2 regions of the Bacillus sp. FSL R5-0422 genome follow, and region 2 is predicted to be linked to the other one. Evidence: predicted binding sites of a transcription regulator. Region 2 holds the regulator's gene; the other holds the start of a gene.
What was found. The regulator NrdR, encoded in region 2, represses ribonucleotide reductase genes. The targets are predictions, from matches to a motif close to AACACNATATATNGTGTT.
Positions count from the first base shown of each region.

Region 1: the regulator NrdR is predicted to act here: its motif matches at 1,383-1,400, upstream of nrdI (class Ib ribonucleoside-diphosphate reductase assembly flavoprotein NrdI).

Region 1 covers NZ_CP152014.1:1,641,741-1,645,840, reverse strand. The annotation lists gene nrdE (class 1b ribonucleoside-diphosphate reductase subunit alpha) at 1-987, opposite strand, end outside; gene nrdI (class Ib ribonucleoside-diphosphate reductase assembly flavoprotein NrdI) at 947-1,339, opposite strand; gene MKX52_RS08225 (hypothetical protein) at 1,605-1,817, opposite strand; gene MKX52_RS08220 (YmzC family protein) at 1,897-2,226, opposite strand; gene hfq (RNA chaperone Hfq) at 2,387-2,608, opposite strand; gene miaA (tRNA (adenosine(37)-N6)-dimethylallyltransferase MiaA) at 2,634-3,590, opposite strand; gene MKX52_RS08205 (YmaF family protein) at 3,660-4,061, opposite strand.
Region 2 covers NZ_CP152014.1:2,502,187-2,506,286, reverse strand. The annotation lists gene MKX52_RS12800 (glyceraldehyde-3-phosphate dehydrogenase) at 1-517, shown strand, start outside; gene speD (adenosylmethionine decarboxylase) at 752-1,132, shown strand; gene MKX52_RS12790 (hypothetical protein) at 1,319-1,705, shown strand; gene nrdR (transcriptional regulator NrdR) at 1,710-2,168, shown strand; gene MKX52_RS12780 (replication initiation and membrane attachment family protein) at 2,271-3,695, shown strand; gene dnaI (primosomal protein DnaI) at 3,713-4,100, shown strand, end outside.

The DNA of each region.
Region 1 (4,100 bases), 860 kb from region 2:
GTTTTCTACAAGCTCATCATACATTTCTTCCATGTCCATCTCATCAAGATGCTGTCCATATTCTTTATAGACTGTGTGCGGATAGAAAGTGTAAGCTGTTTTATCTTCTCTTGCAAGCTCAATAAATTTATCCGGGATGACGACACCGATGGACAATGTTTTCACACGCACATCTTCATCTGCAGAGATTTTTTTTGTATCTAAGAAATCATTAATATCTCTGTGGAAAATATTAAGGTAGGCACTGCCTGATCCTTGTCTTTGTCCCATTTGATCTGCATATCTGAATGCATTATCAAGAAGCTTCATCACGCCGACGACACCTTTTGTCGCGTTTTCAACATCTTTGATTGCTTCGCCTTTGGCACGAAGTTTTGACAAGTTCAAGCTGACGCCGCCGCCTAATTTTGAAAGCTGCATTGAAATATCAATCGCTCTTGAAATATCGTTTAATGAGTCATTCACTTCAAGCAAGAAGCAGCTCACAAGCTCACCGCGTCTTTTACGTCCAGCATTTAAGAATGTTGGTGTACTTGGCTGATATTCCTGATTGATCATCAGTTCTACAAACTCAAGGGCTTTTGCTTTATCTCCACCCGCAAAGAAAAGCGCTACAACTGAAATGCGGTCTTCATAGCGTTCAAGGATTTTCTTTTTATCATTTGTTTTCAGTGCATAGTCGTTGTAAAACTTAAACGCACTCATGAATGATGGGAATCTAAATTTCTTCGCATATGCAGCTTCGAATACCTCTTTAATATCCGCCATGCTGTACCGTCTTAAAAATTCTTCCTCATAGTAGTCGTTTTCTATTAAGTAATCAATCTTCTCTTCTAAGTTGTGAAAGAAGACTGTGTTTTGATTAATATAATCTACGAAATAACTATGTACAGCTTCTTTGTCCTTATCGAACTGAAACTTTCCTTCTTTTTGAATCATAATCTCGTTATTTAATTGTATCCACTTTGGAACCTGATTTTGTGACAATTCTTTCTACCTCCTGTGTAAACAATTCAACATCCCTTTTTGTTCCGCTTAGTTCAAAGGTGTGCAAAATAGGAACTTGATATTGTTTAGAAATCGTATCGGCGCTTTTGGCAAAATTATCTCCCCACACTTTGTTTCCACTCACTGCTACACCAAGTAAAAGGTGAGCATTTTTCTCTAAAAAGGATTGAGTGGTACTAGGGACTTGTCCAAATCCTGTCGTAAAGGTGACGAGAATAAACGGCGTATCCAAAAACTCTTCTCCAGTCAATTTTTGTTTGTCTGTAAAAGGGGTCTTGTCCAAAAAGCGTTGAACATTTCCTGTTTTTGAATCAAATACGATTTGAATCAATTCCATCACGACCTAGTTTTTAGTATTGTTGATCATTTCGTTATTCACTATATATAGTATACTATGTTTTTTCAAAACACAACATATAGATGTTCGAAACGAAAAAAATCAACCAACCCGGCCGAACATTCATAGCCGAACTCGTACGTTCAAATAAATAGAGCAGAACAGGATCTAAAAATAGACTGCTCTACTCTCTATTCAACTGAAACCGAAATCTATCATAACACGAAAAAAAATCGCTTAGTAGACTAGACTTTTTGTTTTATTTTTTGTAGGCATCGCACTGTAAATCTTCTGACACTTCTGTAATTTCCACTTCAACACCTAATTCTTTTAGCACCGCTTCAAGCGCAGAGACGATTGAAGCTTCTCTGACTAATTCTTTCCCATTTACAGAAACGCTTGTTCCATATTCGAAACAGGAGTCGTCTTCACAAGTTTGTTCCCAATGATTAATTTTAATTTTGTGTGTCATGAACTCATCCTTTTCTGTCTAGATGTCTGATGCATGATTATAGTGTAGCGACTTCACATTCATTTGTAAATTTACGTGCTTACTCTTCCACAGAATCGTCATCATCATAATCTTCGTCCCACTCATCTATGTATTTTGTTTTAATCAGGGTCAGTTCTCCCTCTTTTTCATCAAACCGGTACACCTGTACTTCATCATCTTTCACAACAGCGAAGTGATTATTTTTTAGTGCAACAGCTGATTGTAACAGACCTTCTATATCTCCGTGATCATCTTGATTAGAATAGTTATGCCAGCTTTCCTGTCTGGATTCAATGTTTGAAATGGCGCACGATCCAAATAAGACAACAATCCCAATTAGTAGAAGGATCACTCTAATTCTTCTTAATTCAAGCTCTGCGTTTTCCATATCGTTCCCCTCACCTTCCTTCATAATCCAATAAGGGATTATACGCAGAATAGGCAGAAAAGTTTCATGGCATGCAAAATAGCCCCTCTGCACTGACAAAAACGTAGCGGGTTCCGGCCGGTTTATTCGCAGATGCATGGGGCTATTAGTCGAACATTTCCTATTCTAATTCTAAATTTACATTCTTTTGAGGTGCAAATGTAGAAATGGCGTGTTTATAAATAAGCTGCTGCTTCCCTTCTGTTTCAAGCAGCACCGTGAAATTGTCAAATCCTTTCACTTGACCGCGAAGCTGAAAGCCATTCAGTAAGAATACTGTGACAAATGTATTGTCTTTGCGGATTTGATTCAAAAATTGGTCCTGAATATTAATCGGTTTCATGTTTCGTCCTCCTTGATTCTGATACCTACAGTTTCGCTTTAAGTCCAAGCTTTCCTGCTATATATGCGAAAATTTCCTCTTTTTTGTCTGAAAAGTGGCAAGGCGGTGTCATGTCGAACCAAGTGACATCCATTTTATTACGGAACCACGTGAACTGACGCTTCGCATATCTACGGGAATTTTGCTTTAATTGCTGAATGGCTTCATCCAGTGAGCACTCACCTTGGAAATACGTATACAACTCTTTATAACCAATCGCTTGAACCGATTGACAATCCTTCAAGCCAGATTGATAAAGTGCGCTCACTTCCTCAATTAAGCCTTCATCTATCATCATATCAATTCTTTGGTGAATGCGCTCGTACAAAAGCTCTCGGTCCATTTTCAGCCCAATGAAGGCTGTATCATAAAGAGGAACTTCTTGATGACCATTTTGCATTTCCGACATTTTCTGACCTGTTGCATGGATCACTTCCAGCGCCCGGATCACGCGGCGGACATTATTCGGATGAATGGCTTTTGCAGCATCAGGGTCTACCGCCTTTAGCTTTTCGTGTAGCTGAAGGGGGCCATGCTGCTGTTCAAAAAGCGCCATTTCTTCTCTAAAAGCAGGGTCACTTTTTTCATCGGTAAATGTGTAATCATATAAAACAGATTGAATATACAAACCTGTTCCGCCGACAATCATGGGTGTTTTCCCTCTAGCGGCAATCTCTTTGATTTTCATGCGGACTAGCTGCTGAAATTCAGCTGTAGAAAAAGATTCGTCCGGCTCTTTAATATCAATTAAGTGGTGCGGGACACCATCCATTTCTTCAGAGGTGATTTTAGCTGTTCCAATGTCCATTCCTTTGTAAATCTGCATAGAATCACCGCTGATAATTTCTCCATTAAATGCTTTTGCTATATGAATGCTCAGTTTTGTTTTGCCGACAGCGGTCGGTCCTACTAATACAATCACTGGTTGTTTCGTTTTTTTCATAACATCACTCTCTTTTACAAACTGCCTACAGTATAGCATAACTTCTCTTTCTCTCCTATAGAACGACTATCACCAGCCGAGTGGTTCATTTCCGACCACTTCATATGTTTTTCCTTTCAAACGGTGCGTATGCGTTGGCCGCTCCTCGTCGGGGCTAAAGACGACTCCTCCATATGGAATAGGGACAGAATCGTTATAGGCAGAATACGTGACTTCCTCAATCTCGTGATAATGCGTACCGTCCACTCTCGGTATCGCAGGCCCTGTGATACCATAATATCTGTGGAAATGCCCCCTCTCAAAAGAAGTGATTCCGCGATAGTAATGAGTATGCTGATCGGTACTGCTTCCATTGACAGGCTGGGAAATACCTTCTATTAAATGATAATGCTCTTCTGTTACATCCGTTCTTGCTTTATAAGCATGAGCATGAGGCGGACATTTTGCCCAATCAGATGGATACAGGCCCATTTTTAACATTCCTCCTTATTATAGGCGTTCACCCAAACA
Region 2 (4,100 bases):
CATCGACAACGGTTTAATGACAACGGTTCATGCATATACAAATGATCAAAAAAATATCGACAACCCGCATAAGGATTTACGCCGGGCAAGAGCATGTTCTCAGTCCATTATTCCAACTACGACGGGTGCCGCTAAAGCGCTTTCTTTAGTGCTGCCGCACATGAAAGGGAAATTACATGGACTTGCACTTCGCGTGCCAGTTTCCAATGTATCGATGGTTGATCTTGTTGTCGACTTGAAAAAAGATGTCACAGCAGAAGAAGTCAATGCAGCCTTCTCTAATGCATCAAAAACTTCTTTATCCGGTATCTTAGATTACACGGATGAGCCGCTTGTTTCTACAGACTTTAATACGAATCCTTATTCAGCTGTCGTAGATGGACTCACAACGATGGTGATGGGGGATAGAAAAGTAAAAGTTCTTGCATGGTATGACAATGAATGGGGTTATTCATGCAGAGTAGTGGATCTTGTGAAGTTTGTCGGATCGCAGATGAAAGAGCTTTCTGCTGTTTGAAATGAAGAAGACGAACGTCCTTTTTCAAGAAATGAGAGAAAATCCCATTGAAAACACAGCTTGCAAAATGGGTCTAAACAAAGTATACTATTTTTCGTGAACTTCTTGTTCGCAGACTCATTCGGGTATACTTAAAGGGTTAGGACCTCTTTGGACTAACTTTCCCCCGTGGTATATGTCCGGTCCGGCTGCTTAGAACTTCACTCTTTCATTCTTGTTTAAGGGGGGTCCATGATGGAAACAATCGGACGTCACGTTATCTCCGAGTTATGGGGATGCGACTGTGATAAACTGAACGACATGGATTTTATTGAAAAAACGTTTGTAAATGCAGCTTTGAAATCAGGAGCTGAGGTAAGAGAGGTTGCTTTTCACAAATTTGCACCTCAAGGAGTAAGTGGAGTTGTCATTATTTCTGAATCTCATCTGACAATTCACAGCTTTCCTGAACATGGTTATGCGAGCATAGATGTTTATACTTGCGGCGACCTAGATCCGAATATTGCAGCAGATCATATCGGAGATGAATTAGGTGCTGAAACAAGAGAAAACATCGAAATTCCTCGAGGCATGGGACCTGTACAAGTGAAACAGGCACAAGCCAAAGCACTGTAAACATAAAAAAAGATCGCAATGGGAGCTGGCCAAAAGCATTGACATGCCTTTGTGTTATGCTCCTTTTTATATTTGTTTAATAGAGGAAATCCAACATTCCCCAACTTGCCTATACTTTTGTTCTAGGAAAACAAAGGTTTTTTTTATAAAATAAAGAAGAGGCATTATGGCAAAGGGGATACGTATATGACTTTAGGACAAAAGTTCAAACGGTTCATGTCAAATCATACAGAAACTTCTGACGAGCATCCAGTGTCAGAACTGAAAAGCCATTACTACAAATCGACGAATGCGCAAGTTTTTCAAGCATTGGAAGCCATGCTTTCTAGGCACGCTTCCTATCAAGTGACATCTGTTTCAGCAGAACGAGGTGAAATGAGCGCAAATATCACAATGCCGAAAAAAGCCTTTCTCGTAGCGACTGTCATTTCAATTCGTCCTTTTGAAACAGCTGTCGATTTTAATGTGACAACAGAAACAGCCCTGCCAACAGATTTTGGCTATAGTGCGAAAACGATTTTTTCCCTTTATGATGAACTAGACAAACAACTTCCAAGAATAGATCGGAGCTGATGATATGAAATGTCCCACATGTCAGCACCTTGGCACAAGGGTGCTTGATTCAAGACCAGTAGATGAAGGGAAATCCATCCGTCGTAGAAGAGAGTGCGAAAGCTGCCAATATCGCTTTACGACGTTTGAAAAATTAGAAGAATTACCACTGATTGTGGTGAAAAAAGAGGGAATTCGAGAAGAATTCAGTCGCGAAAAGATGCTGAGAGGACTCATTAAAGCGTGTGAAAAGCGTCCTGTTGCTTTAAAGCAGTTGGAGGATGTCTGCTTTAATATCGAAAAAGAATTGCGTAATCAAGGCATGTCAGAAGTGAAAAGTGAGCTTGTAGGTGAAATGGTGATGGACGAGCTGGCAAAAATTGATGAAGTGTCTTACGTCAGATTCGCCTCGGTTTACCGGCAGTTTAAAGATATCAACGTCTTTATTGATGAATTAAAAGATTTATTAAAGAAAGAACGCTAAAAAAGAGCTGAAGATTCTTCACGCTCTTTTTCCTGCGTAAAGCGTAAAACGCAAAAAGGGTGTACAATAGAAACAATTGCAATTCATGGGGAGGATCAGCATATGACAGAGCATTGGAAGGAAGTGCTAGCCGTCGATCCGTATGTCGTCAAAAGCGCTTCATTGCTCGGTGACATCGATAGACAGCTCATCACTCTTTTATATCAGCCGCTTATAGGCATGTCCGCTTTCAGCTTATATATGACGCTGTGGGGAGAGCTGGAACAAAATCGTATGTGGGGGAAACCCGCACCTCATCGGCAGCTCATGGTCATGCTGCAAACGAATTTGAATGATATATTTGAGGAACGTTTAAAGCTTGAAGCGATTGGTTTACTCCGCACATATGAACAGGAAACGGAAGAAGGCAGACTGTTTACATATGAGCTTGTGCCGCCGCTAAGACCAGATGAGTTTTTCCAAGATGGAATGTTGAATGTCCTGCTGTACCATCGTGTAGAGAAAGCGAAATATATGCAGCTTCGCGATTATTTCTCATATCCCGGTGTTCCGGCAGAGGCAAAGAACATCTCGCGGTCGTTTGAAGAAGTCTTTCACGTATTGCAGCCAGGTGAACGCAGGATGACAGAAGAAATCAATCAGGCGTCATCACTTGATCAAGGCTATGAATATGTGACCGTTGGATCGAGTCAGCCGGCTCCGCTCTCAGACGATTCCTTTGATTTCGATCTATTGTTAGCGGGTATGTCTGATATGATGATTCCAAGAAAGGCTTTGACAAAGCAGGTGAAAGAAACCATTAAGAAGTTAGCCGTTGTATACGGCATCACCCCGCTTCAAATGCAAAATATTGTAGCAGGCGCCTGCGGTTCTGATCAAATGATCTCAACAGAAGAATTGAGAAAAGCGGCAAGAGACTGGTACCAAATTGAATATAGAGGCGAGCAGCCAAAACTCATTGATCAAAAACAGCCGAGACACTTGCGTCAAGATGCTTCAAAGGCGCCGTTAGCAGATACGCCTGATGCAAAACTGATTGAAAAGCTTGACCACATTTCGCCTAGGGAACTGCTAAAAGATATGGCTGATGGCATTGAGCCAACGTATGCTGACTTAAGAATTGTCGAGGATATTATGCTTGAGCAGCAGCTAGAGCCAGGGGTCATGAATGTTTTGATCTACTATACATTGCTGAAAACAGATATGAAGCTGTCGAAAACATATATGCAAAAAATTGCCGCTCATTGGGTGAGAAAGAAAATTAAAACTGTGGCAGCAGCCATGAAAATTGCCAAAGAAGAGAATAGGCAAATGACAGAATGGGCGCAGCAGAAAAAGCAGCGCAGCACATACGGATCAGGGAAAGTTGTTCGTGAAGAGAAGCTTCCTGACTGGATGAAAGAAACCGAAACGAAAGAACAGCCAGCAAAAGAACAAACAGACAGTCTATCGACAGAAGATCTCGAACGAGAAAAAGAAAAACTGTTAGATCAGTTTAAAAATATGAAAAAGTACAATGCACATTAAGAAGAGGTGAGATGAGGATGAAACCGATCGGTCGTTCATTTGATCAGCTAAAAGGGCGCGTAGATTTTCGTGTGAGATACAATCAGATTAAAGAAAGTGTGTTATCTGATGAAGATGTAAAAACTTTTTTACAGGAGCACCAAGAAGACATACACGAAGATATGATCAATCGCAGCTTGAACCGGCTTTTTGAATATGTGCAGCAGGCGAAGGGCTGTTCATATTGCTTAGATGAAGAGAACGTCAATGCGATTTTAGACGGTTATCACCCAAAGCTTGTGATTAAAGGTCAGAGTATTGATATTGAATATTCCCCTTGTCCAGTCAAGCTACGGCTCGATAGACAGAAAAAACAGCAAGAGCTCATGAAAAGTATGTACATTCCGCAAAATGTTCTTCAAGCAA